DNA from 4 places in the Leisingera sp. ABM4_103 genome. Region 3 is predicted to be linked to each of the others. Evidence: riboswitches for the same ligand, from Rfam matches in the RefSeq annotation. Region 3 holds a riboswitch; each other region holds the start of a gene.

Region 1 (7,688 bases), 560 kb from region 3:
GGGGGAGGGGGCGCTAGAGATGTTCGGCTTTATCCGCCTGCTCTTGATCCTGATGGTGGTGCTGACCGTGGCCTATGGCGCGGTTTCGCTCTATTCGCGCGAGGTACGGCGGGCGAAGCTGAAACGACGCTGGAAAGACAAGGGGTTGACCGGCGACCGTGCGGCCTTCATCCAGCGGGGGCTGAGGCAGTATGACCGCTCGTTCCGGCGCAAGCTGATCCTCCTGGTCTATATCGTTCCGCTGGGAGCCATCGCGCTTCTGGTCTATGTCATTAACTTCATGTGAGGAGCTGCCCCGTGCGTTTCATCAAATGGGCCTTCCTGATCACCTTCTGGGTGCTGTTCGGCGCCTTCCTGCATTACACGCTGCCGCAGTACGATGTGGTGCGCATCGTCAACACCTATGAGGAGCGGCAGGAGCTGAACGACTGGACCCGGATCTTCTGGTCCAAGCCTGACGACCAGTCGGTGCAGCTGATCAACCGGGATGTGCAGTTTATCCAAGGGGTGCGCCCCAGCGGCCGGGCCATCGTCTATCGCAACGAAGACACCGGCTGGAGCTGGCCGCCCTATTTCAAGTTCGACACGGCCAATCTGTACACGGACGCCAATGACAGTATCTCGACCAGGGCCAATCCGGAGTGGGTGGCAGTCATGCATTATGGCTGGCGCAACGAGTTCCTGTCGATCTTCCCGAACGCGGTGTCGATCAAGCCGGTGGCGGGGCCGGAGGACAAGCCGACCAACTGGTTCTCGATCATCTTCCTGGTGTTGCTGGCCGCGGTCATGTGGGCCATCTATGTGCGCTGGCGCCGGTTCCGGCGGGCGCGAATCGACCCGATGATCGAAAGCGCCGAGGACAGTCTTTATGCCGCGGGCGATGCGATTTCCGAGCGGCAGGGCCGGTTCCGCCGCTGGCTGGACAGCTGGAAATCGAAGTGAGGAGAGGCCGCCGTCCGGGCGGCCTTTTCATTGGTCTTGAAGGCCTGCCGGCCGTCAGGCCTGCGGCGGCACCAGAACGAAGTTGCCGAAATGGGTTTTCTCCAGGAACTCATGCTGGGCCCTGGCGATGTCCTTGAGCGGGAAGACCTTGGCGAGCAGCGGCCGGATCTCGCCGCGCTCGATATATGAGATCAGGTTTGGAAATACCGGCTCGTCCCAGGCGGTGCAGCCGATCAGGGTGATGTCCTTGAGGTACATGTCCCGCATGTCCAAGTCGACAACCGGCCCGGCGATGGCGCCGCTGGACACCAGGCGGCCGCCGCGTTTCAGCAGCTTGAGCATCTGCGGGAAGCCGGTCCCCGCGACGTTGTCGACGACCACGTCCACGCTTTCCCCGCCCAGCTCCGCCAGCAGATCGCTGCCGCGGTCCAGAACGATATCCGCACCCAGGCCACGCAGCTGATCCATCTTGCTCTGGCTAGTGACCGCCGCCACCCGGGCGCCGCGGCGTTTGGCCAGCTGCACGGTGGCGGAGCCGACACCGCCGGAGGCGCCGGTCACAAGCACCAATTCGCCTGCGCGGACGTTTGCGCGGTGCAGCATGTTCTCGGACGTGCCGTAGGCGCAGGGGATCGTTGCCAGTTCCTCGTCCGACCAGGGGCAGTCAACGGCGAATACTTCGGAGGCCGGGACTTTGACGTACTGGGCAAAGGCGCCGTCGAAGTCCGAGGCCATCCAGACGTTGTCCATCACATCGTAGCCCTTGGGGCGCATGCAGGGCCGCACCAGAACCCGCTTGCCGGTCAGGGTCTGGCTGGCGCCTGGGCCGGCGGCGACAACCTCGCCGCAGCAGTCGGTGCCCTGGATCAGGGGGAAGGGGGTTGCCTTGTTCCAGCCGCCGTCGGCCTTTTGCTCGGCATGGGTCTCCTGATGGCCGGCGGCCGCGGCGGTGTCCGTTGTCACGCTGGAGGAATACCACCCGAGCCGGGTGTTGATTTCGGTGTTGTTCACCCCAGCTGCGAGGACCCGCAGCAAAAGCTCCCCCTCTGCGGGCTCCGGGATCGGTACGGCTTTGTATTCAAGCTTGTCATAGCCGCCGTTTCCGGTGGTCACGACGGCCATCATGGTTTTAACGCTGCTGTGTGTTTCGGGTCCGGGCATGGGCGGCCTTTTCTGATCACGCGGGGTTGGTGAAAGGTCTTTGAACTTGGCGCAATTATTGCCCGCAGGGCGGGGGCGGCGGCAAGGGCGGAATCCGGCGGCGCAGCCCGGCCTGCCTGCTGGCCACCACCCCGCGAATTGGTCCTTGTGTCTGGTTCGAGGGGAAATACACCAAAGATCAGCGCCTTGCCGCAAACAGGCTGGCGGATGCCGGTTTGAGATTTTGGACATCCCTGTCCCGCCGGCCCCCCCCAAACATGCATGTCTTTTTCCGGTTTCGGCGGGTCGGATTTGTCTCCGCTTGCGGGCCGGGATTAGGGCAATTTCCGCCTCAGCAAGGTGCCGCCCTTTCGGGGCGGAGAATTGGGAAGCTGGTGAAACTCCGGCACTGCCCCCGCAACGGTGACCCCGGGCAAGGCATGGAAAAAAACCACTGAAGCCAATGGCTTCGGGAAGGTGCCAGGCCCCGCCGCCGAATGGCCCCGGGACAGTCCGGAAACCAGCCTTGCCCCAAAAAACGTCAACCGCGGGCGGCGGCGGGGCGGTTGCAGGCGCGTGGCCTGCGATCTCTCCATCCATGCCCGCAGCCAAGCCAACCTGCCGCGGGGATGCGGCAAAGGAGAGAAGCAGATGCTTCAGGACAGCGAGATTCTGGCCAAACTGGTGGCCCGTCAGAAAAACTATTCCCTGGAACAGGCGTTCTATACCGATCCGGGCGTTCTGGATCTGGACATGCGGCAGATCTTCTATCGCGAGTGGCTGTTTGCCATTCCCGCCTGCGAGATCCCGAAGGCGGGCAATTTCGTGACCCATCAGGTCGGCGCCTACAACGTGATCATCGTGCGCGGCACCGATGGCCAGGTGCGCGCCTTCCACAATGCCTGCCGCCACCGCGGCTCGGTCGTCTGCAAGGCGAAGAAAGGCAATTCGCCCAAACTGGTCTGCCCCTACCACCAGTGGACCTATGAGCTGGACGGCTCGCTGTTGTGGGCGCGCGACATGGGGCCGGATTTCGATGCCTCCAAGCACGGGCTGAAGCCGGTGCACTGCCGCGATCTGGCGGGTTTGATTTACATCTGCCTGGCGGATGAAGCGCCGGATTTCGATGCATTTGCCGAGGTGGCGCGTCCCTATCTGGAGCCGCACGACCTGGGCAATGCCAAGGTGGCCTATGAAAGCTCGATCATCGAGAAGGGCAACTGGAAGCTGGTCTGGGAGAACAACCGCGAGTGCTATCACTGCGGCGGCAACCACCCGTCGCTGTGCCGGACCTTCCCGGAGGATCCGTCCGTCACCGGCATCGAAGGCGGCGAGACGCCGGCGCACCTGCAGAAGCATTTCGACCGCATCGAAGGCGCGGGCATCCCGGCACAGTTCAGGATCGACGCGCGCGGCCAGTACCGGGTGGCGCGGATGCCGCTGAACGAGGGCGCCGAGAGCTATACCATGGACGGCAAGGCGGCAGTAGCCAAGAAGCTGGGCCGGGTGCCCTTTGCCGATGCGGGCACGCTCCTGAAATTCCACTATCCGACCACCTGGAACCACTTCCTGCCGGATCATTCCATCGTGTTCCGCGTCACCCCGATCAGCCCGACCGAGACCGAAGTCACCACCAAATGGCTGGTGCACAAGGATGCCGTCGAAGGCCAGGACTATGACCTGAAGCGGCTGACCGAGGTCTGGGTTGCCACCAACGACGAGGACCGCATCGTGGTCGAAGACAACCAGCAGGGCATCAACTCGCCCGCTTATGAGCCCGGCCCGTACTCGGAAGTGCAGGAAAGCGGCGTGATCCAGTTCTCCAACTGGTATGCCGGGCACCTGACCCGCGCGCTGACCGGCCGCCACCTGATCGCGGCGGAGTAAGCGCATGGGACTGCAGGCCAATTTCGAGACGCTGGACGAGACCCTGGCGTGGAAGGACGACGAGATGCTGGAATGCGTCTCCGTGGTGCCGGAGGCGCCGAACACCGCCACCTTCAGCTTCCGCGCGCCGTCCGGCGCGTGGTTCAAATACCAGCCGGGCCAGTTCCTGACGCTGGAGCTGCCGGTGCCGGGCGGAACCGTTTGGCGGACCTATACCATCAGTTCGTCGCCGTCGCGGCCGCTGTCGATCTCGGTGACGGTGAAGGCGCAGGCGGACAGCATCGGCACCCGCTGGATGCTGGACAACCTGCGCCCGGGCATGTTCCTCAAGGCCTCTGGCCCTGCGGGCGTGTTCACCCTGCCCAAGCGTCCGAACGGCAAGTTCCTGTTCATCTCCGCAGGCTCCGGCATCACGCCCAGCCTGTCGATGACACAGTACCTGTTCGACCGCGGCCAGTCGCCCGACGTCTGCTTCATCAACTGCGCCAAGCGCCCCAGCGAGATCATCGCGCGGCGCCAGCTTGAGGGCATGGCGGCGCGGGTGCCCGGCATCAAGCTGCACTTCGTGGTGGAAGAGGACGATCCCTATCAGGTCTGGACCGGCTACCGCGGCCAGCTGAACCAGATCATGCTGGGCCTGATTGCCGGCGACTACCTGGAGCGCGAGGTCTACTGCTGCGGGCCGGATCCGTTCATGCAGGCCGTGCGCGACATGCTGAACGGCCTGGGCTTCGACATGGAGAACTACAACCAGGAAAGCTTTGGCGCGCCGGTGGAGACCGAGGCAGACGCGCCGGAGCTGGACGATGTGGTTCCCGAGGAAACCGCCGCCGCCGAGATCACCTTTGCCGCGTCGGGCGTGACCGCAAACTGCACCGAGACCGACACTGTGCTGGCGGTGGCCAAGGCGTCGGGGCTCAACATCCCGTCGGGCTGCACCTTCGGCATCTGCGGCACTTGCAAGGTCAAGAAGACCGCAGGCGATGTGCATATGGTCCACAACGGCGGCATCTCGGAAGAGGATGTGGAGGCGGGGTACATCCTGGCCTGCTGCTCCAACCCGATTGGCCGGGTTGAGGTCGCGATCTGACCATAAAGAAGGGCGCGCGCCGGCATGGCGCGCGCCCTTTTCCTTTCCAAGCGCCTGATCAGGCTTCCAGTGCCAGCTTGTGCACGTGGATTTCGTTGATCGGGTGGCTTTCGGCGCCGATGATGCCGGGCCGGGCGTGGCGGTAAAGCGAGCGCCAGTAGGGCTGGATGATGGTGCCGTCCTCGCGCATGAATTTTTCGATGCCTTCCATGTGCCCGCGGCGGGTGTCGGCGTCGGCAATGGCTGAGGCGGTTTCCAGCATGGAGTCGAACTCAGCGCTGGCCAGCCCGGTTTCATTCCAGGCAACGCCGGTTTTGTAGGCCAGCGTCAGCACCTGCACCCCCAGCGGGCGGTGGCCCCAGTCGGTGGAGCTGAACGGGTACTTGTCCCAGTCGTTCCAGAAGGTGTTGCCGGGCAGCACGGTGCGTTTGACCTTCAGCCCCGCATCGCGCATCTGCGCCGCCAGCGCGTCCGTGGTGTTGCGGCGCCAGTCGTCGTCGATGGAAATCAGCTCATGCTCGAAGTCGAGCATCCCGGCCTCCTCCATCAGCTGGCGCGCGGCCTCTGCATCGCGCACCGGCGCGCCGATATCGGCGTATTCCGGATGGATCGGGCAGACATGGTGGTTTTCCGCCAGGGTGCCGCGGCCGTCATAGCCGAGCTCCAGCAGCACCGCGTTGTCGCAGGCCAGCGCCAGGGCGCGGCGGACGCGGGCGTCGGCATAAGGTTGCATCCCGTCCACCTCGGCGTCGCGGTTGGTGCGCAGGACCAGGGTGTTGGCCGAGACCGACTCGCTGACGTTCCAGCCGATGGAGGTGAAGATGTCGACATACTCGCCCACGGTCTCGTAGGTCATGTCGATTTCTTCGGATTCTGCTGCCGACAGGTGGGTGGCGCCGTCGGTGCCGAAGTCAATGAACTCGATCCGGTCGAGATGGGCGCCTTCGCCCCACCACTGGTGGTCCGGGTCCTTTTCCAGCACCGCCTTAACACCGACCTCGTATTCGACCAGCCTGTAGGGGCCGGTGCCGATGGGGTCGGCGCCCGGATCGCCGGACCAGCCGTCCGGCACGATGGCGGCGGGGTATTCGGTCACCGCCGGGATGATGGTGATATCGGGGCGGGTGAGCTTCACCTTGAGGGTCAGCTCGTCCACCACCTCCAGCGCGCCTTCGGCGGGGCCGTCGCCGGCCTCGTTCTGCAGCGATCCCATGCGGGCGGCCATCGAGTTGCCTTCCCATTTGCCGTCGCACCAGCGGGCAAAGTTGTAGGCCACGTCCTTGGCCGTCAGGGTGCCGCGGCCATCGTTCCAGTGCACCCCGGGGCGGATGTGCAGCAGGTATTCGGTGGCGTCCTCGTTGACCTCCCAGCTTTCCAGCAGGCGGGGTTCAAAGGTGCCGTCGGCGTTGTACTGCACCAGGTATTCCATGTAGCCGCGCACCAGGTTGCCCAGCTGCGGCCAGTTGAACAGCGGCGGGTCGAGCAGCGCGCGCACCACCTGCTGGATGCGGATGGTGCCGCCTTCCTGGGCATTGGCCGCCGCTTGCACCGGCTGGCTGAGGCCGATCATCCCGTAGGCGGCAGAGGCGGTCACCCCCAGCGCGGTTGCGCGGCTCAGGAACTCGCGCCGGTCCAGCTTGTGTTGCGCAACTTCCTCCGCATGCATCCGCACCGCGGGGTGGAGAGATTCCCTGTTGTAGTATTTGGTCATTTTTATGGTCCTTTGGTTGAAGGCGTCCGCCCCTAGCATGAAGGAGCGGCGGAGCTTGTAAAGTGGCGAATGGCTGCGCTGCCCGTCCGCAGCCATCCGCCTGGGGAGATCCTTATTCCGCCGGCTCCTGGGTGACGGTGGTGGCCAGGCCTGCCTGTTCGCGGCGGCCGTCGTTGTAAATCGCCTTCACCAGGGCGGCGCATTGCAGCACCATCACCAGTGAAAACGGCAGGGCGCCGATCACCATCGCGGTCTGGATCGCCTTGAGGCCGCCGACCAGTAAGAGCGCCGTCACCACCGCGCCAAGCGCCACGCCCCAAAAGACGATGTGGGGGCGGGCCTTGGGGCCTTCGTCGCCTGCGGCGTTGATGGTGTTGACGATCAGCACCGCGCTGTCCGCCGTGGTCACCAGGTAGGTCATCAGCAGGATCACGATCATCACCGACATCGCCCAGCCCAGCCAGGGCGACAGCATGTACTGCACCATGGCAAAGATCTTGTCGCCATCGGGGGCTGAGCTGATCTGGCCGCCTGCGCCGCCGTGCAGCTCCAGGTCGATGGCGGTGCCGCCCGCCCAGGTGAACCAGACAAAGCACATCAGCGACGGCACGATCATCGCGCCCAGCACGAACTCGCGGATGGTGCGGCCCTTGGAGATGCGGGCGAGGAACAGGCCGACGAAGGGCGCAAAGGCAATCCACCAGGCCCAGTAGAACACCGACCAGCCGCCCTGCCAGCCTTCGAGCTTGGAGGCGACGCTGTCCGGGTTGCCGTCGCCGGTCCAAACCCGGAACAGCATGTCGGGCATTGCGATCAGGTAGTCCCACAGGCCGACCAGCAGCGCCTGCAGGCCAAAGAAGGTGGAGCCGAACAGCAGGAAGAAACTCAAAAGCGCAATGCTGAGCACCATGTTGATGT
Region 2 (7,688 bases), 1.8 Mb from region 3:
AGCCATTCTTGCCGTGCTGTCGGTGACATTCCGGCTGCTGGGATTTGAAGGGCTGCTTCAGGCCAATGGTGTTGATCTGGACCTGCAGGCTCTGCTGGTGTTCTCAGCTCTGATCGGCTTTTCCGGCTCACTGATCTCGCTGTTCCTGTCGAAACCCATGGCCAAGTCTACGATGGGGGTCCGGGTGATCACCCGGCCGCGCAGCCAGACCGAGCGTTGGCTGCTGCAAACCGTCCAGGACCAGGCCCGGAGAGCGGGGATCGGGCAGCCGGAAGTCGGCATATTCGACCACCCCTCGCCCAACGCCTTTGCCACCGGTTGGAACCGTGATGCAGCGCTGATCGCGGTCAGTACCGGGCTGCTGCAGCACATGCGGCCGGGCGAGATCGAGGCCGTACTAGGCCATGAGGTCAGCCATGCCGCAAACGGTGACATGGTCACGCTGGCGCTAATCCAGGGCGTGGTGAATACCTTTGTGGTCTTCCTATCGCGCCTCGCGGGCTTTCTGGTTGACCGGCTTGTTCTGCGTGTTAAGCGCGGCCACGGCCCGGCGTTCTGGATCATCTCGCTGGTGGCGGAGCTGGTGCTGGGTGTGGCCGCAATGGCAATTTTCATGTGGTTCTCACGCTGGCGTGAATTCCGCGCAGACGCGGGCGGGGCGGCACTGGCTGGGCGGGGCAGAATGATTGCGGCGCTGGAACGGCTGCGCGCGCTGCGAGACACTCAACCGCTGCCTGATGAGATGCGCGCGCTTGCTTTCGATGCCGGCCGGGTGCAGGCTCTGTTCTCCAGCCATCCGCCGCTTGATCACCGGATTAGGGCGCTGAAAGCCGCCGCCAGCACTGCCGACGCACCGTCGCGGGGATAAAAAACTGTGCGGCATCTTACCTTAGAGACCGTAGAGGGGCGCCGGGCCGCCAGCCCCCTTGTAGATGAACCTGAATATGACAGACGATCCATACAAGGTGCTTGGGGTTTCCCGGGACGCGACGCAGGCCGAAATCAAGAAAGCCTACCGCAAGCTTGCAAAGTCGCTGCACCCCGACTTGTCGCCTGGCGACAAGGCCAAGGCAGCCGAGTTCCAGCGGGTGGGGGCAGCCTATGACATTCTCGGCGACCCCGAAATGCGGCGCCGGTTTGATGCCGGTGGGATCGATGCCAGCGGGCAGGAACGGCCGCAACGCCAGTTCTATCGCAGGTACGCAGATGCGGACCGCGAAGGCCGCTATCACTCGGCAGGGGGCATTGGTGATTTCGAGGACATCTCTGACCTCTTCGGAGGTATCTTCGGGCGCAAGCACGCCGGCGGCGGCGGAGCCCGCGGCTTTGCAACCCGCGGGGCGGACGTGCTCTATCACCTCGAGGTCGATTTTCTGGATGCCGCGCGCGGGGCCAAACGCACGGTGCCGCTGCCCGATGGCCAGACCATCGAGTTGACGATCCCGGCGGGGGTACGGGACGGCCAGACCCTGCGTTTGCGCGGCAAGGGCCAGCCCGGAGGAGGCAACGGCCCGGCCGGCGATGCCTATGTGGAAATCGGCGTGCGCCCGCACCCGCTGTTCACCCGGGTCGGAAACGATATCGAAGTTGAGCTTCCGGTCACCTTTGACGAGGCGGTTCTTGGCGCACGAGTTGAGGTGCCAACCGTGTCCGGCCCGGTGACTCTGGCAGTGCCCAAGGGCTCCTCCTCCGGACAGCGCCTGCGCCTCAAGGGCAAGGGGATCGCCCCTGCCAAAACCCCGCCCGGCGATCAGTATGTGCGGTTGCGGATTGTGTTGCCGCGCCAGATCACGGGGAGCATGGAAGAGCTCGCACAGCAATGGCGCGATACGGTCCGGCACAACCCGCGCGAAGGATTGGGAAACACATCATGAGTTTGAATGAACGAGAAGTAGTAAAGACCGTGCGCCGCTTGCAGTTGCGGGATCTGCGCCTCTGGGTGCGCAAGGGCTGGGTTAAACCCTCCCCCAGCGTCAACGGTCCGCTATTTGACGAACTCGACATTGCCCGCATCCGGCTGATCTGCGATCTGCGCAAGGACCTAGCACTTCCGTCCAAGTCACTGCCGATGATCCTGACGCTGATCGATCAGATCCACGGCCAGCGCGGTGAGTTGCGCACGATTGCCAACGCCGTTGGCCGCCTGCCGCCGGAAACCCGGCTTGAGATGAGCAAGGCGTTGAGGGAACCGGCTAGGGCTGGGAAACCATGATGAGATGACCGGGCGCCAGACCAAGAGGTGCAACCCCGCTCTAGAAAGCCCGGGAGAAGCTTCGACATATTTTGTCCAAGGAACAGGGCGAACGACAGCCTCACCGGTTTCGGGGAGTTCTCGCAGCCTTTTATCTCCATTCTGCGGCGGTAGTAAATGCAGGTATATTGAACCTACCCGTTGCTGTATGAAATCAAAGCAATTCTAGCCGTTTTCCCATCGCGTCGCCGTTGCTTTAGGCGTTCCTTAGCGAAATCGAGCTTCAGTCGCGCCACCTCCAATTGGCACAAAGCCTTGTCCCGCTGTTCGTGCAGTCTGCGAACGCGAGATCCCGGGTTGCCAAGGGAAGTAACAGTTGGCCGCCTCTGGGAAGGAAACCATAGCCGGGCTTCCCTTACTGCCAACGTCAGTGCTCGGTCGGCATCAAGGTAGCGCTGGAAGGTCAATTTAAGGACACGGCGCCGAACCTTAAGGTCTGCGTGCATGACAACTCCTTAAGCTGCTTCAATCGGTAGCAAATAGTATCAATTTTCTTAGCTCGCTCAAGTTCGTGCAGTAAGCTTTGTGCGCTGTTTTGGGCTAGAACGGCACTTGAACGCCCGCCTAGCGCCACCTTTGACGTACTGCCAGGAAAGACCCCACAAACGTTACGCGGGAGGCGCCGAGAGCGGTAACTTCGTATTTTTATTTTTTGAAGCATTGGGCTTTGTCGGCACTGCCTCCATTTCTGCAAGGCCGCCAATTATTTCAGGCCCAGCACTAATGCAGAAGGGTTCTGTGCCGTCATCGGAAGGCGAACGGCATACGCCGTTCGCCCACCCCTCAAATGCCGATCTTCTTGGTGATACTCAGGACATCTTCAAGTTTGGCGTCGAAAGTGTCATTGGCCATTTGAACATTGCTCCGCTTTGCATGAATGGCCGAATCTCCTGCTGCCATGCAGCGTAAGGTTTTCGGCAATGCAATGGGCCAGCACGCTGCGTGCTTGTAGAAAAACTTCAGCACTTCGGTAATGGGCTCATGCCGCAGGTTCACCGCGCCCGGCGTGAGTTGCCGATCTCCGAGGCAGAGGCCGTTCGCCTAGTCAGGCTTGGACTGGCAGTGAGGCGGGACAATGCGGCCGTTAAGTTTCACACCATCAATGTCCGCTAGAGCCGGATCAAGGACTGCTAACGTGCCTTGCGTCCAACTGTGACGACGGTTTTTGCAGTCAACCAGCTTAAACCATGATCATGACAAGCATTACAATTGCCATACCCATCATCATGAGGTTTTCAGACAAACTCACAAATCCAAGGGGCACATTTGAGTTGCCACCTACGCAAGCACATTTCAACTCTCGTTTGTCGATATACACGGCCTTATAAACGCTGATCGCACCTACAGTGGCGATAAAGAGCGCCGCAGGGGCAGCAAGCCATGTCAACAACATGCCCGTCATCAAAATGCCTGCCCCGGTTTCGACCCACGGGTAGACATAAGCATAAGGCACCCATTTTCGTGCCAGAAGGTCGTAGTTGAGAAACGTCGTGGTGAAGCTCTCAATGTCGCGGAGTTTTTGCATTCCCAAGAGGATCATCGAAACCGATATGAACCACCCAAGCGTTTGCCATGTAATTGCGCCGAGAAAGCCGATCGACAGGATAAGGGCCGTCGCGGCGGCCACAGCGAACAGATAGATTACCGGCTTATAGGTCGTCGCATCCGGGTCATAATTGGTGAGTTTCTGACGCAAATCGTCGTAGCCGCCAACCCTCTCGCCTTCGATCCAGGCCTGAGGCGTGGTGGGGACATCATGCGACTTCTTGAACGCATCAACTTCTGACCGCTCACGGAACAGACGGTCATCGACCTCATAGCCGTGGCGTTCCAGGAGCCACCGTGCCTTTTGTCCCGCTGGACACAGGTGGTTTGGGAGGGCCATGCGGTAAAGAACGGCTGTCTTTCCATTCGCGGCAGTCACGGGGTCTGCCGTCACATCGGCACAGTCGCGAGCGTCTTTGGACATGATGGCTTTCCTTGGTCTCAGGGTTCAGTTCGTGGCGTGCCGGGGGCCGCATCGCCGTTCGCTTCAATGTCTGCGATGTATCGCTTCATTTCTGCTATCTCGCCTCGTTGCGCCTCGATAATCGCATCGGCCAATTCGCGGACGCGCGGGTCGGAAATGTTCGCGCGTTCGCTGGTTAAAATCGCAATGGAATGGTGCGGGATCATCGCCTTCATCCAAGCGATGTCGCCCACGGCGTCTTGCGAGCGCACGAGGTAAAGACCCGCCGTAAAGGCGATCGCGGCCCCTGCGAAAATCGCGATGTTGGCGTTCCGGTTGGCATACATGCCCAGCATGAATGCCAGCATGATCACCGCCATCACTCCGCCCATATAAATCGCCATCCACATCCGCGTCTGGCTGAAGAAAACGTGATCGAGCGCATAGGTGTTGAGGTACATCAGTCCATACATCACAGCCGTCGAGGTGCCGATCATGGCGAAGAACCGGCCATATCCTCCGGATTGTCCGGCATGACTAGCGTGATGCGTATTGCCTGAATCCATTGTAGTGTCGCCGTGACGTGCCATTTTCTATCTCTCAAATGTATCCATATTGGAAATTTAACCAGAATGTCCGCCGAAGGTTCCAAACGAATGAGAAATGGCTGCGTGAAGGGGAGAAGGGAAACAACACTGCATCGGTTTTAGAGACTGGAAGGACAGGTGCGCGGCGTGGCGGGCGTGGTCGAGACCGACTGCTACTGCATGGATATTCTGGCGCAGACGGTAGCGACCCGATCTGCCATCCTAGGCGTAGAGAAGCTGATCCTTGAAAACCATGTAGAGCATTGCATCGAGGCAGCCATTTAGAGCGGCGGCCCCCAAGAGCAGCGGGGCAAGTTCGATGAGTTGATCGGGCTGTTGCAGAAAGCGTCAAAATAGTCCGATCAGTCGAGCGCACTACACAGCCAGAGCATCACTACCAAAGCAATTACCAGCGGCACGTCCATGCCACGGCAGAACCCCGGAAAGTATCCGCAATGACGCGTGTGCGCCAACAATCGCGAGACTGACGAAGCCGGTGGCAGGTCCGGTGTGAACGACCATTTCTATCTCGTCGCCGGTCTGAATCGCGGTCTGGCGAAGCTCAGGAAGTTAAAGGAGACCTTCGCGGCACCTAAAAGACATTGGAAGTTTGGGGTCTTCCTACTCTTTCGCCGCGCCTGGGGTGAATGGCCGATCCCCGAGACCAGTGCCGTTCACCTGGTCGGTCATGGACTGGCAGTGAACGGGATGAATCCGTCCTTCGCCGCGGCTGCTCAATCCTTGCTTCGGTTGCGAGGGAATGGGAAGGCAGTGTTTGCCACCCCTAAGGCTGCTAGAGGGCAACAGTTCTAACCCGCAGGGCCGCTCGCGATACTTCGCAATACCTGGATTCTACGGTTTGTCCGCCTCTGTGCTCCGCGTGGCGAAGTTCTGGACAGAAAGCATTCGAGCGACTTGCGTCAGCAAGCTGCCCCCAAGCACATTTGCCTCAAAACTGACTATGGACTCTTTTGGAAATTTGGCTTCAAAACTGGCATTGAAGCCAAGCTTGCAAGAGACCAAGCGACGTAGGCTTCCAAAAGATCGCTCGATTTAGGACCTGTTCGGCGCATGAGCCTGCCCACACTCACCTTATGCCGGACCTGCCGCGACGCGGATCCAGCCTTTTTGGGGCAGGTCGCCGCGGCGTTGGAGGCTTCGGGAGGAAAGGTAAGGTTGCAGCAGGTGGAATGTATGTCCGGTTGCAAGCGGCCGCAAACCCTAGCTATGCGGCAAAGCGGGAAGACCGCCTATCTGTTCGGGGAAATCACCGCGGGTGACCTGCCGGACATCCTGACCTTCCTGCGGATGTATGAGGTTAGCCCGGATGGCAATTTTGCCGATGCCAGGCCGCTGGGCCGACTGCGGTTTAAGGTGATCGCCCGCATCCCTGCGGATCTGGACTGAACCGCCTGCTGCGGGCAGGACAAAGAGATCCAGCAGTTTTTTTGCCGAGAAATCGGAAATTATCAGGGGTTCCTGCCTTCCGGTTTCCGCCCGTGCATGACGCTGACGTGTTGTAAATTGGCGGAATCATCCTTGACCGGACTCCTCCGCACGGGGCATTACCACATGATACGGTGTCTGATGGTGCCTAAGCATCGGGACTGAAACGGGAATGAGGACGGTGGACCAAATCGCGGCACCGAAGCCTCAACCGCCCCCGCGACTGTGAGCGGCGAGCGGCCTTCCACTAGCCACTGGCGCAAGCCGGGAAGGAGGAAGGCAGCTGCGACCCGCGAGTCAGGAGACCGGCCGTATGGGAACGCAACTTATGCCGTCGGGTGTGACGGTAAGGAGGACGACAAATGACGACCAAGACGCTTAAGGCTTCCGCCGCTGGCACGAGTGTACTTCCGGCACTGTTTGCAGTGGTTCTGGGGCTGGGGATCATCACGCTGACCGGCCATGTTCAGGCATCTGCCCTGCACGACGCCGCGCATGACGTGCGCCACGCAACTGGCTTCCCCTGCCACTAAGGCCATGTTCAGTCGCATTCTGACCAGCGGCCTGTTCGCTGGTGCTGCAGCAGGGCTGATTACCGCCCTGCTGCAGCTGTATTTCGTGCAGCCCGTGCTGCTCCACGCCGAACTCTACGAGGGCGGCGAGCTGGTGCATTTCGGCGCTGATCCCGTAACCGCGCACCCCGACCTGCCCGGCATGTTCGCCGAGCCGATGCGCGATGGCCTGAGCATCATCTTCACCATGCTGACCTACACCGGCTATGCGCTGGTGATGGCAGCACTGATGTCGGTGGCCGAACGTCAGGGCCATGAAATCAACGCGCGCACCGGCATTCTATGGGGCTTGGCGGGTTTCATCACCTTCCACTTCGCGCCTGGTCTAACGTTGGCGCCGGAGGTTCCGGGTGTGGCCGCCGCCGATGTTGACGCGCGCCAGATCTGGTGGGGGGCAACTGTGGCTACCGCCGGCGTTGCCATGTGGTTGATCGCCTATGGCGGCAGCCTGGCGGGCTATGCCGTCGCGGCCCTGCTGCTGCTGGCGCCGCATGTAGTCGGCGCGCCTGAGCCCGAGAGTTTCACCGGCCCGGTTCCGACCGAGATCGGCGCGCTTTTTGCCGCCCGTGCCTTTGGCGTCGGTATGGCCGCTTGGGTGCTTCTGGGCAGCTTCGCCGGATACTTCTGGCAAGCCGAAGGCAAGCGCGCAGAAGCAGCCGCCTGATTCCGCCTCAGCCAGATCCCCACCAGGTTCGCCTGGCGGGGACATTCATTTTTGAGGAAACCGATGTGTCCCGCTCACTCGCTCTATTTGCCATCGGCCTGGTGTTCGGCGGCGGTGCCGGCTTCGTGATCGCAGCCGGCAATGGCGTCACCTTCGATGGCCATGACCATGGCAGCGCTGACCATCACGGCGGCGGCCATGGTGAAATGACCGCCCATGA
Region 3 (7,688 bases):
CGGTGGCGGTGTAGACCGCAACGCCGATGCCCTTGCCGTCGATATCGAACTTGGGGCGCGCAAAACTCCAGTTTTCCCGGGCCATGCGGCGTGTCAGCACCCGCATGAAGCTGAGGCGGCACTGATGCAGGGAGCCGAGCCGGCTGAGGCGCATCACCTGTGCCGGATCCCGTCGTGATATCGTTGTCTGCGCGGTTCGTTCCATGACCTATCCCTTTGGGCCAAAGTTTTCGGCAAAGAACCGGTACCAGTTCCCGCCCATGATGCCGCTGACCTCGTCATCGTTCATGCCCGTCGCGCGAAGGCCCTCTTCGATGTTTCCAAAGTCGCGGTTGTCGTTGAACCAGCCAGGCATTTCCGGGAAGCCCGGAGCGGCGGCTGATCCTTCGCCGTAGTCGATTTCCTTGGTCCAGCGGCCGACGCGCATCCACTCGACAACGCTGTCCGGCTGGTCCTGGCAGAGGTCGGTGCCGATGCCGAGATGCTCCACCCCGTATTTCTCTGCGGTGCGTGCAATCATCTCGCAGAAGCTTTGCAGGGTGCAGTCCGATTTATCCTTGAGGTGGTGCGGATAGACCGAGAAGCCCAGCATGCCGCCGTGGCCGGTCACCGCGCGGATCACATCGTCCTTCTTGTTGCGCAGCGCCGGCGACCACTCATGCGGGTTGGCATGGGTGATGGCGATGGGGCGGGTGGAAATCTCCGCCGCCTCGATGGTGGACCGGTCGGCGGAATGGCTCATGTCCACGACAAGGCCCACCCGGTTCATCTCCTTGATCACCTGCTTGCCCATGCGGGTGATGCCCATGTCCTCGGCCTCGTAACAGCCGGTCGCCAGCAGCGACTGGTTGTTATAGGTGAGCTGCATGAAGCGGGCGCCCAGAGTGTGCAGGATTTCGATCAGGCCGATGTCGTCCTCCATCGGCGAGGGGTTCTGGAAGCCGAAGAAAACCGCGGTGCGCCCGGTTTCGCGGGCCTTGTCGATGTCAGAGGCCCACTGCCCCTTCATGATCAGGTCCGGGTATTGCTCGAACCAGCGGTTCCACTTCTCGAAGTTCAGAACCGTCTCGCGGAAGTTCTCGTGATAGGCAATGGTGACATGGATCGCGTCCACGTTGCCCTCGCGCAGCTGGCGGAAGATCTTTTCCGACCAGTTGGCATATTGCAGGCAGTCGATACGGTATCCGGTCATTCAAGCACCTCGGTTTTCAAAGTCACACGCCCGGCCTTCAGGCAGCGGGCAGAAAGCGCCCGCCACAGGGGAAACTAGGAGGGCGGGCGCTTCCGCAAACTGGCAGGCCGGTGTCCGGCGCTGCCACGATTTCAGTCTCAGACCGGCTTGCCGGCGCTGATGTAGGCGGTCTTGACGGTGGTGTAGAACTCCGCCGCCGCCTTGCCCTGCTCGCGCGGGCCATAGGAGCTGTCGCCGCGGCCGCCGAATGGCACGTGGTAGTCGGTGCCTGCGGTCGGCAGGTTGACGGTGACCACACCGGTGCGCGCGTTGCGGCGGAAGTGGGTGGCGCGGGCCAGCGATTGAGTGACGATACCGGAGGTCAGGCCAAAGTTGGTGTCGTTGACCACCGCCAGCGCCTCGTCAAAGCTGCCGACCTTGATGACGGAGGTCAGCGGCGCGAACATCTCCTCGCGGTTGATGCGCATGTCGTTGGTGGTGTTCAGGAACACGCCGGGGGACATGTAAAAGCCCTCGTGCGGCATCTCCAAGCGCTGGCCGCCGCAGGCCAGTTCCGCCCCTTCGGATTTGCCGAGGTCGACATAGGCCAGGTTCTCGTTCAGCTGCTGCTCGCTGACCACCGGCCCCATCTGCACGCCCTCTTCCAGCGCGTGGCCCACTTTCATGGCCTGTGCCCCGGCGACAAGCTTGTCGACGAAGGCATCATGCACGGCCGCGTGGACCACGAGCCGGGAGGAAGCGGTGCATTTCTGGCCGGTGCCGCCAAAGGCACCGCCCAGCGCCAGGGTGACGGCCAGGTCCAGGTCGGCGTCGTCCATCACGGCGAGTGCGTTCTTGGAGCCCATTTCCATCTGCACCTTGGTCAGGTTCTGGATCGCGGCGGCGGCAATGCCCTTGCCCACCGGCACCGAACCGGTGAAGGAGATCGCGTTCACCTTGGGGCTTTCCACCAGCCGCTGGCCGATCGAGCGGCCGGAGCCCATCACCAGCGAGAACAGGCCCTTGGGGATGTCCTGACGTTCGATGATCTCGGTCAGGGCCACGGCCGAGGCCGGGGTGATGTTGGCGGGTTTCCACACCACCGCGTTGCCGTAGCAGAGCGCCGGCGCGATTTTCCAGGAAGCGGTTGCGGTCGGGAAGTTCCAGGGCGAGATGATGGCGACAACGCCCACGGCCTCGCGGCGCACGTCCACTTCGATGTCCGGGCGCACGGAGTCGGCGTTCTCACCGATCTGGCGCAGGCATTCGGCCGCGTAATAAGTGAAGAACTGGCCGGCGCGGTAAACTTCGCCCTTACCCTCAGCCAGCGGCTTGCCCTCTTCACGGCTCAGCAGCGTACCCAGCTCTTCGGCGCGGGCCATCAGCTCATTGCCGATGTTCATCAGCACCGCCTGCTTGCGCTCCAGCCCGTAGGCCGCCCATTCGCGCTGCGCCTTCTGCGCCTGGTCCAGGGTCGCTTCCAGCTGATCGGCGCTGGCCTGGGCGAACATGCCAACCAGATCGCTCAGATCCGAAGGGTTGCGGTTTTCGATTTCGCTTTCGCCCGCCAGCCATTCGCCGGCAATCAGGTTCAGTTTGGTCACGGAGAAGCCCCAGATGCTGAATTTCAGGTTTGCGGCAGGATGGACTTCTCCGCCAGCATCAGTCAAACTCAATAAACTGAACACAACTTCACAATTTCTGAAGCCATGGCCCTGAAGATAGAAATGCTGCGTGCCTTCTGCACAGTGGCGCAGACCGGAAACCTGTCAGAAGCGGCAACCCGGATGGGCCGCACCCAGTCTGCCATTTCAATGACGCTCAAGCAGATGGAAGATCATCTGGGCAAGAAGCTGTTCGAAGGGGAGCGCAAGAACCAGCTGTCACCGCTGGGGGAGCAAGTCTTTGAGCTGGCCCAGAAACAGGTGCGCCGGTTCGACCAGACGGTACAGGCCATTGAGATGGCGGCTGAGGCCATTCACGGGCTGATCCGCATCGTCTCGGTGCCCTCCGTGGCGGCGCTGGTCTTTCCGTCAGTGCTGGAGCATATGACCGCCCGCCACCCGGGCTTGAAAATCGAGCTCCGCGATACCGACACCCAGCAGGTTCTGGACGCATTGGCCGAAGGCAAGGCGGACATCGGCATCGCGTCCGGCTATCACCCGCTGAACGGGGTCAAGGCCGTGCCTCTGTTCGAGGACCGTTTCGGCCTCGTCTGTTCCACCAGCCACCCGCTGATTCTACAGGACGCCCGTCCCGCCATCGCTGATATCACAGGCCCTGGCTTTGTGCGCAATGCCCTGTGCGAACTGATCCGCAACGAACGCTTTGCCGAGGCCATCAGCACGGCCGATGTGACGATCCACAACACCCACTCGCTGATCACCATGGTCCGGACGGGCAAATGGGTGACGGTGCTGCCGCAAACGGTTGCGCGTTTCATGCCGGAAACAACAGCGTTCCGCCCCATTGCCGACCTGCCCGACAAACGGGAGGTCTACCTCTATCAGCGCGAACGCTCCCGCTTCGCGGGGCTGACTGCGGAATGCAGCGCCTTTATCCAGTCTTGTGACCTGTCCGCGGATCTGCCGGGGTAACGGAGACGGCGCGACGCCGGCGCTGCGGCTTTCCGTCAGGAAGACCGGCAACGGCGGGAGCGTTTCGCCGCCCGCCTCAGGCCAGGTGAAAGGACAGGTGCGGCGCACTGCCCTCCGCATCGCGGATTTGCCGGGCCGTGATCCCGAAAACGTCAGATACCGTTTCCGGTGTCAGCGCCTGCTGCGGTGTTCCCGATGCCACCAAGCGCCCGCCCGACAGCACCGCAACCCGGTCGCAGGTCAGCGCCTGATTCAGATCATGCAGCGCCACCACGGCGGTCACCTGCAGATTGCGAATGCAGTGCAGGATCGACAGCTGGTGGTGGATGTCCAGATGGTTGGTCGGCTCATCCAGCAGCAGCAATCCCGGCTGCTGGGCCAGCGCCCGCGCGATATGCAGCCGCTGCCGCTCTCCGCCGGAGAGCGTCGCCCATTCCCGCTTGGCGAACCCCTCCATTTCCACCGTCTTCAACGCCTTGTCCACTTGCCGGGTGTCTTCCCCGCTCCAAGGCCGCAGCGCCGACAGCCAGGGGGTGCGGCCCAGCTCCACCACTGAACGCGCCGTAATGCGTTCGGCGGTGTCGGCTTGCTGCTCGACTATGGCGATCCGCTGGGCAATCTCGCGGCGCGACAGCCGCGCCAGCGGCTGCTCCGCCAGCAGCACTTCGCCTTGCGAGGGCCGGGCCAGTCCCGCCAGCAACCGCATCAGCGTCGATTTGCCGGAGCCGTTCGGACCGACCAGCGCCAGCGTCTCACCCGGCTGCACCGCCAGAGACACGTCCGACAGCAGCGCCTTGCCGCGCACGGAGAAGGACAGGCTGCGGGCTTCGATCCTCATCGCGCCGTCCTCTGCCCGCGCACCAGGATGATGGCAAAGGCCGGCGCTCCGATCAGCGCTGTGACCACGCCGATGGGCAGCACCTGACCGGGGATGATGACACGGGACACGATGTCGGCGCCGATCAGGAACACCGCCCCCGTCAGCGCAGCGGCCGGCATCAGCCTGCGATGCCCTGGGCCAACCAGGAACCGCGCCGCATGGGGGATCACCAGGCCGACAAAGCCGATGGAACCGACAATCGACACCATCACCGCGGTCATCAGCGCGGTGGCAAAGATCAGCACCACCTGCACCCGCCGCACCGGGATGCCCAGCGCCGCGGCGGAATCGGTGCCAAAGGTGAAGGCATCCAGCGCCCTTGCGTGAAACCGGCAAATCATCCAGCCGGCCAGCGCCAGCGGCACCGCCAGCCACACATCCGGCCAGCGCACGCCGCTGAGGTTTCCCATCAGCCAGAACATGATGCCGCGGGCCTGATCCGCATTGGCGGATTTAGCGATGATGAAGGCGGTCAGCGCGTTGAACAGCTGCGAGCCGGCAATGCCCGCCAGCACGATCTGCGCCGCCGCCGCCCGGCTGCTGCCCGCCCCGGCGGCGCGCGCCAGAATGGCAACAAAGCCAAAGGCCAGAAGCGCACCGTTGAAGGCGCCAAAGGACAGCGACAGCGCACCGCCGCCCAGCCCTGCAATCGTGACCGCCACCGCCCCGGTCGAGGCGCCGGCGGAAATGCCAAGGATGTAGGGGTCCGCCAGCGCATTGCGCAGCAGCGCCTGCAGCACCACGCCCGTCACCGCCAGCGCCGCGCCGCAAGCCCCGGCCACCAGTGCCCGCGGCAGCCGGTAGCTCCAGATGATGCCCTGGTCCACCGGGTCAACCGGCAGCCCCGCCCCGGCCAGATTGTTGACCAGAACGGACAGGACAAGGTCAGGCGCAAGCGCGGTTTCCCCGATCATTGCGCCTGCCAGAACCGCCGCAGCCAGCACCGGCAGCGCCAGGCAAGCGCCCCGGACGCCGTGCCATGCAAGTGCGGCGGCTACGCTCATCCGCCGTTGCCGATCGCGCTGAGCTCAGCGGCCAGGTCTTCCAGCGCCGGGATGGCGCGGATGGTGGCATCCATCGCCTGGGCGTCCATCACCACGATACGGTTGTTCTTGACCGCGTCCATCTGGCTGGCAACCGGGTCATTGCGCAGGAATTCCAGTTTTTTCTCATAGTCATCGGCGGCAAAGCGGCGGCGGTCCATGCGGGCGATCACAATCACCGTCGGGTTGGCCTTGGCGATGGTTTCCCAGCCGACGGTCGGCCATTCCTCGTCCGTCTCGATGACATTGCGCAGGCCCAGCTGCTGCATCATGTAGCCCGGCGCGCCTTTCTGGCCGGCCACAAACGGATCGCTCTCCAGCTCAGGCGAGGAGAACCAGAACACGGCGGAGGCATCCTCCAGCGCAACCTCTTGCGCCTTAGCAACGGCCGCAGCCTCGCGCGTCTTGTAGTCCGCGACCAGCTCAGCGCCCTTTTCGGCCTCGCCGAAGATCGCTGCCAGCTCCTCGATCCCCTGATACAGGCTGTCGGTGGTGAACATCCGGGTGCGGGTGCCGTCGCCGCCGGTGGTGTTGTCCTTGCCTGCGCAATCGGCGGGCATCACATAGGTCGGGATGCCCAGGTCATGGAACTGCTCGCGCTTGGCGACCACGCCCTCGGGGCCGATGTGCCACTCGTACTGCGCTGCAACCAGGCCCGGGCGTTTTGCCACCACACTTTCAAAGCTTGGGTCGTTGTCGGCCAGCCGTTCGACCTTGGCGTTCACGTCCGCGTATTCAGGCAGAACATCGTTGAACCAGACCGAAGTGCCCAGCACCTTATCCCCCAACCCAAGCGCATAGAGCACTTCCGTGGCCGCCTGGCCAACCGTGACGGAAGACGCCGCGGGTGCTTCGAAGGTGACGGTCTGGCCGCAGTTCTCGATGGTCAGCGGAAAGCTCTCGCTGGCTGCCGCGGCCTGGGCCGCGACGGTGAAGGAAAGGCCGATCAGGCCGGAACGCAGAAACATGATTTTCGATCTCCATGTGTCAATGACCGGAGAACGGGTGAAAGGGCATTGACCGGCAGGGCGGAGGGCCTGAGCCCTTCCTCTGCGCCGCCTGAAAGCAGCAGCGCGGTCTGCCGGCAACCTCCCCGGACAACCCCGTCCGGTGTGCTTCGGTTTCATACCGGCAGGTCTCCTGACTGGCGGGTCATCGTCTGGGCCGTCTTCCCGGACCGCTGGGATCCAGTGACACGATGGCTCAGCACTCGCCGCCTACAGTTGCGGGGGCAGTTCCGGTTGGTGCCCGGCAGGCACCGCGGATTCCCTCTTAGCCCTTGCGGGACCGGTAAAGCGCGCGTAGCGCATCACTTTGGTTGCGGCAAGAAAAAGTTGCTGCCGCTGCGGAAATCCCCTGCAAAAGGCGCGCCCGCCGGAAGCTGCGGCAACCGCGTGTTGAGCAGCTGGACCCATTGGCAAGTGCTGCCCCCCATGTTGCCGTTCAGAGAATTTCATCCTCGTCGAACATCGGGTCGTCCTCCAGCTGGGCGCTCAGGTCCTCCACCGAATCCTCCGCCTTCTCGACGGAGCGGACCCTGCCGAGGTGGAACACGGCATCGCCCTCGTTCACGATGGGCATTACCGCACGCCCGACGATCAGCCCGTCGAAAGGCGCCAGGATGTCCTCGTCATGCTCACCGAACGGATCGGACACCGAGCCCATCAGCTCCCCTTCCCGGACCAGTTCGCCATCGTCCTTGTACACCCGCAGAAGCCCGCCCATCGGCGCCCGCAGCCATTTGCTGGAGACGCAGAACTGCGGCTGCGACTTTGGCTTGGATATGCCCTTGGCCGGGACCATCCCCATGTGCCGCAGCACCCGCAGGATACCCGCCAGCCCGGCACGGATCGACAGTTCGTCAAAGCGCAGGCCCTCGCCCGCCTCATACAGCAGCACATCCTTGCCCATCTCCTTGGCCGCGCCGCGCAGCGAGCCGTCGCGCAGCGGCGACTGCATCACGATCGGGGCGCCAAATACGCCCGCAAGCTCGCGGG
Region 4 (7,688 bases), 300 kb from region 3:
GCGACGGGCTGGGCCATTGGGCGTTTCTGCGCGGCGGCACTTACTTCGGCTGGGGCGGGTTCCAGAAAGAGGGCAGTGAATGGGATTTCGGGCTGGTGCTGCGGCCGGATTGCTTTGGCCTCGGCCCCTCCATTGCCCGCAAGGCGCTGAATTTTGCCCGGCGGGATGCGCGCATCCCCTTTGTCACCTTTCTACTGCCGCCGACGCGTCGGCATTTGCGTCCGCTGGCCCGGCTGGGGGCTGTCCAGACCGGGGAGGTGCAATACGAGGGGCGGCGTTTCCTGAAATTCCGGCTCGAGACCGGCTGAGGCGGGCAAGCAAAAAGGCGGCTCCGAACGGGCCGCCTTTCAAACATAGGAGCGTGCAGCCGCTTAGAACGGCAGCTTGATGTCCTTGGGCAGGCCCATGCTTTCGGTCAGCTTGGTCATCTCTTCCTGCGCCTTCTCCGCGGCCTTGGCCTGGGCGTCCTTGATCGCGGCCAGGATCAGATCCTCGACCACTTCCTTGTCGTCGCCGTTGAAGATCGAGGGGTCGATGTCCAGTGCCTTGAGGTCGCCCTTGGCAGAGGCAGTCGCCTTGACCAGGCCGGCGCCGGCCTCGCCGGTTACCATGACGTTGTGCAGGTCTTCCTGCATCTGCGCCATCTTGGTCTGCAGTTCCTGTGCCGATTTCATCATCTTGGCCATGTCGCCAAGACCGCCGAGGCCTTTGAGCATCTGTGTTCTCCTGAGATTTTCGGTTTGGAGGACAGATACGGGCCGCGGGGCTGTGAAACAAGGGGCAGGTTTGTCTTGCTGCCGGACTTTAGCGCCCTTTCGCCCGGCTGGCAGGCCGGGCAGCGCCTGACCTTTGCCCTGGGAAAGCGCTATCGCGCCCACCCAAGGTCAGGCGCCGTCCTACGTGAATTTGTCACCCGTCTTCGAACGGGTCCCATTCGTCCTCGACCTCGGGCAGAGCCTCGGCGGCGACTTCGGCAGCCAGCTCCTCGGGGGTGCGGATGCGCTTGATCCTGGCCTTGGGGAAGCTTTCCAGCACCGCCTGCACCAGCGGGTGCGCGGTGGCTTTCTCGCGCAAGGCGTTCTCAGCCGCGTCGCGGACCTCGGCAATGGTGGGGGCGTCGCCATCGGGTGCGATCGAGACCACCCAGCGGGCGCCGGTCCAGTTCTGCAGCGCCGAACCGAGCCGCGCGGCGAGGTCCTTGGGCGCCTGGGCGGCGGGGGTGAATTCGATCCGGCCCGGCTGGTAGGAGACCAGGCGCACACCGCCTTCGACCTCGACCAGCAGTTTCACGTCGCGGTTGGTGCGGATCAGTTCGACGACATGTTCGAAAGTCGGGTAGCGCGCCAGCGCGGAGCTGACCTGCGGCGCCAGCGCGGTTACGGTGCCGCCACCGCCATGGGCCACAGGTGCACCGCCGGCGGGGCCGCCTGGGCCGCCATAGCCGCCCTGGGCATTGCCGCCGCCCGATCCGCCGAGGGCCGGGGCGCCCATGCCCTGCATCGGCACACCGCTGCCGGGACCCGGAGGCGGCGGGGGCGGGGTGTCCTGCAGCTTGCGGATCAGTTCCTCGGGCGAGGGCAGGTCGGCCACATGGGTGATGCGGATCACCGCCATCTCGGCGGCCATCATCGCGTTTGGCGCGGCAGCGACTTCCTCCAGCGCCTTCAGCAGCATCTGCCACATGCGGGTGAGGACACGCATCGCCAGGTTTTCCGCCATCGCTTGCCCGCGGGCGCGCTCATCCGGGCTGACGGTGGGGTCTTCCGCCGCGTCGGGGGTGATCTTCACCACCGAGACCCAATGGGTGATCTCCGCCAGGTCGCGCAGCACCGCCAGCGGGTCGGCGCCCTCGGCATATTGCGCGCTGAGTTCGGTAAGGGCAGCGGCCGCGTCGCCGCGCAGGATCATGTCCATGAGGTCCAGAACCCGGCCGCGGTCAGCAAGGCCCAGCATGGCGCGGACCTGATCGGCGGTGGTCTCTCCGGCGCCGTGGGAAATCGCCTGGTCCAGCAGCGAGGTGGCGTCGCGGGCGGAGCCTTCGGCGGCGCGGGTGATGAGGGCGAGCGCGTCGTCTGCAATCTCCGCGCCTTCGGCGGTGGCGATCTTGCGCAGGAGGGCGATCATCACCTCCGGCTCGATCCGGCGCAGATCGAAGCGCTGGCAGCGCGACAGCACCGTCACCGGCACTTTGCGGATTTCGGTGGTGGCGAAGATGAACTTCACATGCGCGGGCGGCTCTTCCAGCGTCTTGAGCAGCGCGTTAAACGCGCTGGTCGACAGCATGTGGACCTCGTCGATGATGTAGATCTTGTAGCGCGCGGAGGCGGCGCGGTACTGCACCGAGTCGATGATCTCGCGGATGTCGTTGACGCCCGTGCGCGAGGCGGCGTCCATCTCCATCACGTCGACATGGCGGCCTTCCATGATCGCCACGCAATGCTCGCATTTACCGCAAGGATCGGTGGTGGGGCCGCCGGTGCCGTCCTCGCCGACGCAGTTCATGCCCTTGGCGATGATCCGTGCGGTGGTGGTTTTGCCGGTGCCGCGGATGCCGGTCATGATGAAGGCCTGGGCGATGCGGTCGGCGGCAAAGGCGTTCTTCAGCGTCCGAACCATCGCGTCCTGGCCCACCAGATCGGCAAAGGTCTCGGGCCGGTATTTGCGGGCCAGAACCTGATATTGGGATTGGCCGGTGCCGCCGGTGGTGCCGCTGGGGGTATCGTTCATGGTGTCTCGTGCCGGATTCGGTGTGCGGGGTGGTCCGCGTTGCGCGCAGGGTATTGAAGCGCAGCCCGTTCGTCCACCGCAGAACGGGGCAATCCTCTGGCTGCAAAAGCACTTTGGGAATGTCCGCTGACCGGTTAGGCTGGGGCCGAGGGGGCAATGCGGGGAGGCAGGAACGCAGCGGCTAGGAGGCGGTATGCGATCTGAAGATACCTCTGATCCAGCAGCGCAGGATGAGGCGGCGCAAGCTGGGCTGACAATCCACGCGCTGTCCGCGGGCGGCGGCATTCTGGCGCTGTGCCGGCTGCCCGGTGCCGAGGGGGATTACCGCGGCGACCTGATCCAGATTTACCAATGGAAGCCGGGGCTGGTGTTCTCGATGACCACGGAGGCCGAGCACGTGGCCGCCGGGGCGCCGCGGCTGGGGGTGGACCTCCAGAGCATGGCCTGCCGCTGGCTGCACCTGCCGGTGCCGGATTTCGGCACGCCGCCGCCGGAGGTGGCGGCGAAATGGCCTGCCGCCAGCCGGTCGGCGCGGCAGGCGCTGGGCGGCGGCGGCCGGGTGCTGGTGCATTGCCGGGGCGGCTGCGGGCGCTCCGGGATGGCGGTGCTGCGGCTGATGGTGGAATGCGGCGAGGATCCGGCGCAGGCACTGGCGCGGCTGCGGTCGGTCAGGCCCTGCGCAGTGGAAACGGACGCGCAGCTCGACTGGGCCTGTGCACCGTAGAGCGGTAACCACAGGCGCATGAAAGAGTATATACGGCACCGCCCGGCCGAGAAGCCGGGCAGGTTGAATTTCAGGTCAAAGCGCCATCATATGTTCTGCTTGCCGCGCCTCTGCAGTTTTCGGCAGGGCCTCCATCAGCGCGCAGGGGCGGGCGTCCAGGCGGGAGGCGGCAAAGCCCGTGCCGTCGCGGCTGAGGATCGCATCGGCAAAGCGGTCGAGGCCCTCGCGCGGGGCACCCTCGCCGACGCCGCAGAACAGCCGGATCCGGTCATGGCTGGCGGCAAACTGCGCCGGGCAGGTGCGCGGGCAGCCGTCCAGCGCGGTGGTGCCGGTGATTTCAAAATCCTCTTGCGTCAGCGGCTTGGCCTTGGTCATCGCCTCGGCCAGCTTGGCGATCATCCGCTCTGCCGCTGGGCAAGGCTTCCCGAGGTATTTGCAATCCGTTGCCGCATAAAAATGCGTCTGGTCCGTCCACATCATATCTGCGCCCTCCGCGCGTGGTGCGGGGGTTTGGGTGACAAGAGACCGGATGAGAAAGCGGGAGTCCCGCGGTGCCATCAGACCCTGTCCGGACACCCCGCCCGGGTTCGAGTTACACGTTCGATGGCAGGTCTCCTGACTTGCGGGTCGCAGCTTTCCCGATCCTTCCCGGCCTCGTATCAGACCAGTGGCTCTATCGGGGTCGCTCGCCGCTTACAGTTGCGGGGGCAGTCGCGGACTTGGCCTTGCCTGGGGCGGGGCCGCACCGTGTTCCCTTTTCATCCCGGACACAAGATTCTGTGGCACGGGAACCATCACCACAAGCGGTAGCGGCTGGTTCCCTGAGTCGTCAATCGGTTTTCTGCAGCTGCATCTGGGTGTGCAGGGCGCGGATCACATCCGAATCGCGCCGCACCCGCGCCAGCTGCCAGCCGCCCTGCAGCAGGATATAGAAATTTTCCGCCGCCGCGCGCGCCTCATCCTGCGGGAGGCCTAGGCGCTGGGCGTGGCGGGCGGTGGCCGCGATCCAGCTCTCGAACAGGTCTGCGGCGTGCTGACGGAAGGCGTCGTTTTCCGGCCCGGCGAACAGGGTTGCAGAGACCGGGCAGCCGCTCCACTTGCCCTGCTTGTCAAAGAGTTTCGCCAGCTTGTAGCAGACCGTCTTGGCCCCGGCCTCGAAACTTGGGGCCGGGTCGAAGGCGGCGTCAATCAGGGCCAGCATCTGGTCCGAGGCCCAAGTGGACGCCGCCAGCGCGAGGTCGGACTTGCCGTTGGGGAAATGGTGGTAGAGCGAGCCCTTTGGCGCTTCGGCGGCGGCCAGCAATTCAGCCAGGCCAGTGCCGTTATAGCCCTTGTTCCGGAACAGGCCGGCGGCCGCCCGGATCAGCCGGTCCCGGGTCGGGGCCGAGCTGCCGGAAGGCGGGCTGGTTGTCGTCACGTCAGTCATAGCGGCAGCTTGACAGCATTAGACCAAATGGTCCAGTCAGGAATTGGACCGATTGGTCTAGGAGGCTGCCATGCTCGACGGACACGCAGAACTTACCGCCGGTTTCCGGGAGGAAGAGGTGCGCTTTGCCTCGCGAACGGGGGCGCTGGCGGGACGGTTGTACCACCCGGATGGCGCAGTGAAGGCAGCGGTGGTGCTGAACGGCGCAACCGGTGTGCCGCAGCGCTTTTACCGGCATTTCGCGCGCTGGCTGGCAACAGAGCGGCAGATCGCCTGCCTGACCTATGATTACACGGATTTCGGAGACTCGGCGCTGGACCATCCGCGCCGGTCTAAAGTGACAATGGCCGATTGGGCGCTGGCGGATCAGCCCGCTGCCCGGGCCGAAATGCGGCGGCACTATGCGGGCGTGCCGTTGTGGGTGATCGGCCATTCGCTGGGCGCGATGCTGATGCCCCTGCAGGACGATCTTGAGGACGTCGCCCGCATGATCGTGGTTGCGGGCGGCTTGGTGCATCACCACGATCATCCCTGGCCCTACCGCGCGCTGGCGCTGGCTTTCTGGTTCGGCCATGTGCCGCTGGCGGCCCGTGTCCTGGGCTATCTGCCCGGGCGTGCGGTGGGGTTCGGGGCCGATTTGCCGGCAGGAGTTTACTGGCAATGGCGGCGCTGGTGCACCACCCGTGGCAGCTATCTGCCGGAGGCGGGGCGCGGATTGCCGCAGCCGCGCTGGGCAGAGACCGGCATCCCGGTGGATCTGTTTGCGATGGCGGATGATGGCGTTGTGCCGCCGGAGGCGGTCTGGCGGCTGGGTGAGGTGTTCGGCGGTGCTGCGCAGAGCCGGGCAGTTCTGGCCCCGCGGGAGCTGGGGCTGAAGTCAATTGGCCACCTGGGGGCGTTTGCCCGCGAAAACGCTGCCTTGTGGCCGCGCCTGCTGCCACAGGCCTGACCCGGGGCCGGGCGCCTGGCAGCGGCTCAGGCGGTGCGGTTCAGCCGTTCTTCGGTGAGTTTTGCGAATTCGGCGAGGCGCAGTTTGAAGCGGCGGGTCAGGTTGCTGCGCGCCAGCTTCAGGGATTGCACCAGCAGGCGGCCGGTCAGGTTGGAGGGGGTCAGCTTCAGCTCTACAGACATCCGGGTCCGCTGCGGCGACAGCGCCAGCAGCTCCACTTCCATCCGGCCGTCAACGCCGCTGCCGCTGCCGGACAGAGTCAGGCCCGTCACCGGTGCGTAGGACGACAAAGTCAGCCGGATGTCGCGCGGCTTGCCGCGGAAGCTGAATTTCAGGTCCCAGGCCAGGCCGTTCTCCGGATGGGCAAGGTCGCCTGTCCGCTGCAGCTCCACGCCGCGACGCAGGGCGGAGCGCTCCAGCAGCTCAAAATCGGAAATCGCACCGAAGACCTCGGCAATAGGGGACTCGATGTCTTCTTTGCTTTGAAATTTCATATCTGCCTGCCTCTTCTGCGCCGCCTGGCTGTGGCGCGGTTTGCGGCAATATGCGCCTTAGTCCAGCGTGTCCGCAAGCCAGTTCTTCAGCAGAAAATGGGCAATTGCCCCCTCCCGTGCAGGCTTTAGAACCGGGTGATCGCCTGCAAAGACCGTCATCATATCCTGGCGGCTGATCCACAGCGCGTCCTCGATTTCCTCCGGATCGACGGTGATTTCACGGCTGAGCGCCTCGCCTGCGCAGCCGAACATCAGAGACATGGGAAAGGCCCAGGGCTGGCTTGACAGGTAGCTGACAGGGCCGACCCTGACGCCTGTTTCCTCCAGCACCTCGCGGCGCACCGCGGCCTCCAGCGTCTCGCCGGGTTCGACAAACCCTGCGAGCAGCGAATACATCCCCTCGGGCCAGCCGGGCGAGCGGCCCATCAGCACTGAATCTCCATGGGTGATCAGCATTATCACAACCGGGTCGGTGCGCGGAAAATGCGGCGCCTTGCACGATGGGCAGACCCGCTGCCAGCCCGCCTGCGCCATGTCGCTGGGCGCGCCGCAGCAGGCGCAGAACCGGTGGCTGCGATGCCAGGACAGCATGGCCTTGGCAGTGGTGGCCAGTTCGGCCTCCAGCGGCGTGAGGCGGGTCATTACCCGGCGCAGCTCGGCAAAGACATGGGCCTTCGGCAGATCCGGGTGCTGCTGCTCGCTGGCGTCGGCAAAGCTGTTGAGCGCCTCCTGGTCCAGGCCTTCGGGCTGCCAGCCGCTGATATCGCAGGCGAAGCAGGGCGCGCCGCCGGGCTCCAGCCCGAGGAACAGAGCTGTGTCCCGGCCGCTGGCGGCCAGCGGGTGGTCCGGCGCGGTCCAGGCCAGGCTGCAGGGCAGATCCGCCTCTGTTTCACGCAGTGTCAGCGGCTTGCCGCGCCACATCAAGAGCACCCGGGCCTTGGCGCTGTGCCAGGCCGTTTTCAACGCTCCTGCGTCGGTGCGCAGATGCGCAGCCCGATCCAGCCCGCCGCCGCCGAAGGTCACTTGTTCTGCGCGTTTCATGGCGGCTCCCCTTTGACTGGCGGCTGTTGACCCGGCATCCCGGACCGGCTGCGGCAATCCATGACAGTGTGCCGCAGGCGTTGCCAGTATTTCACCGCGATACGCGCTTGCCTGTCGCTGCGCCGCCACACCTTTCGGGCTGCCGCGGGGGCTTTTTTCAGTAAACCATGGTGCAACCATGCCGCAGGGGGTGAGGCGGCCGCAAAAAGTTAACAAACCGCCGAAAGGAGTTATTGCAAATCCTTAGAACGCTGACTCAAATAGCCGTCAATCAAGAATGGCGCCGAATGGTGCGAGAGGAGCGGCGGGCAGGCGGTGTCAGCAGAG

Evidence for each region. Region 3 has a riboswitch for cobalamin ahead of ACXAED_RS13320 (ABC transporter substrate-binding protein). Riboswitches for the same ligand answer to the same signal wherever they lie in the genome.
Region 1: linked by a shared signal. The riboswitch ahead of ACXAED_RS10575 (aromatic ring-hydroxylating oxygenase subunit alpha) and the one ahead of ACXAED_RS13320 (ABC transporter substrate-binding protein) in region 3 are both predicted to bind cobalamin.
Region 2: linked by a shared signal. The riboswitch ahead of ACXAED_RS04650 (CbtB domain-containing protein) and the one ahead of ACXAED_RS13320 (ABC transporter substrate-binding protein) in region 3 are both predicted to bind cobalamin.
Region 4: linked by a shared signal. The riboswitch ahead of ACXAED_RS11850 (hypothetical protein) and the one ahead of ACXAED_RS13320 (ABC transporter substrate-binding protein) in region 3 are both predicted to bind cobalamin.

The regions. Positions count from the first base shown of each region.
Region 1 covers NZ_JBSWTU010000005.1:1,836,500-1,844,187, forward strand. Annotated here, with positions in the region: gene ACXAED_RS10555 (DUF6638 family protein) at 1-17, shown strand, start outside; gene ACXAED_RS10560 (hypothetical protein) at 20-286, shown strand; gene ACXAED_RS10565 (DUF1523 family protein) at 298-942, shown strand; gene ACXAED_RS10570 (alcohol dehydrogenase family protein) at 997-2,103, opposite strand; cobalamin riboswitch at 2,424-2,625, shown strand; gene ACXAED_RS10575 (aromatic ring-hydroxylating oxygenase subunit alpha) at 2,734-3,969, shown strand; gene ACXAED_RS10580 (FAD-binding oxidoreductase) at 3,974-5,059, shown strand; gene ACXAED_RS10585 (ABC transporter substrate-binding protein) at 5,118-6,770, opposite strand; gene ACXAED_RS10590 (BCCT family transporter) at 6,883-7,688, opposite strand, start outside.
Region 2 covers NZ_JBSWTU010000005.1:637,019-644,706, reverse strand. Annotated here, with positions in the region: gene htpX (protease HtpX) at 1-868, shown strand, start outside; gene ACXAED_RS04680 (DnaJ C-terminal domain-containing protein) at 945-1,874, shown strand; gene ACXAED_RS04675 (chaperone modulator CbpM) at 1,871-2,212, shown strand; gene ACXAED_RS04670 (MauE/DoxX family redox-associated membrane protein) at 3,432-4,220, opposite strand; gene ACXAED_RS04665 (DUF305 domain-containing protein) at 4,238-4,789, opposite strand; gene ACXAED_RS04660 (metal-sensitive transcriptional regulator) at 4,913-5,071, shown strand; gene ACXAED_RS04655 (DUF1636 domain-containing protein) at 5,858-6,193, shown strand; cobalamin riboswitch at 6,358-6,560, shown strand; gene ACXAED_RS04650 (CbtB domain-containing protein) at 6,595-6,765, shown strand; gene ACXAED_RS04645 (CbtA family protein) at 6,770-7,468, shown strand; gene ACXAED_RS04640 (hypothetical protein) at 7,534-7,688, shown strand, end outside.
Region 3 covers NZ_JBSWTU010000005.1:2,399,045-2,406,732, reverse strand. Annotated here, with positions in the region: gene ACXAED_RS13350 (hypothetical protein) at 1-205, opposite strand, end outside; gene ACXAED_RS13345 (membrane dipeptidase) at 209-1,192, opposite strand; gene ACXAED_RS13340 (aldehyde dehydrogenase family protein) at 1,330-2,775, opposite strand; gene ACXAED_RS13335 (LysR family transcriptional regulator) at 2,881-3,768, shown strand; partial or broken gene ACXAED_RS13330 (ABC transporter ATP-binding protein) at 4,096-4,606, opposite strand; gene ACXAED_RS13325 (FecCD family ABC transporter permease) at 4,603-5,652, opposite strand; gene ACXAED_RS13320 (ABC transporter substrate-binding protein) at 5,649-6,659, opposite strand; cobalamin riboswitch at 6,805-6,998, opposite strand; gene ACXAED_RS13315 (succinylglutamate desuccinylase/aspartoacylase family protein) at 7,135-7,688, opposite strand, start outside.
Region 4 covers NZ_JBSWTU010000005.1:2,098,460-2,106,147, forward strand. Annotated here, with positions in the region: gene ACXAED_RS11830 (GNAT family N-acetyltransferase) at 1-308, shown strand, start outside; gene ACXAED_RS11835 (YbaB/EbfC family nucleoid-associated protein) at 372-716, opposite strand; gene ACXAED_RS11840 (DNA polymerase III subunit gamma/tau) at 910-2,727, opposite strand; gene ACXAED_RS11845 (protein-tyrosine phosphatase family protein) at 2,921-3,451, shown strand; gene ACXAED_RS11850 (hypothetical protein) at 3,527-3,931, opposite strand; cobalamin riboswitch at 4,040-4,262, opposite strand; gene ACXAED_RS11855 (TetR/AcrR family transcriptional regulator) at 4,281-4,877, opposite strand; gene ACXAED_RS11860 (alpha/beta hydrolase family protein) at 4,948-5,826, shown strand; gene ACXAED_RS11865 (SRPBCC family protein) at 5,853-6,320, opposite strand; gene nudC (NAD(+) diphosphatase) at 6,378-7,361, opposite strand.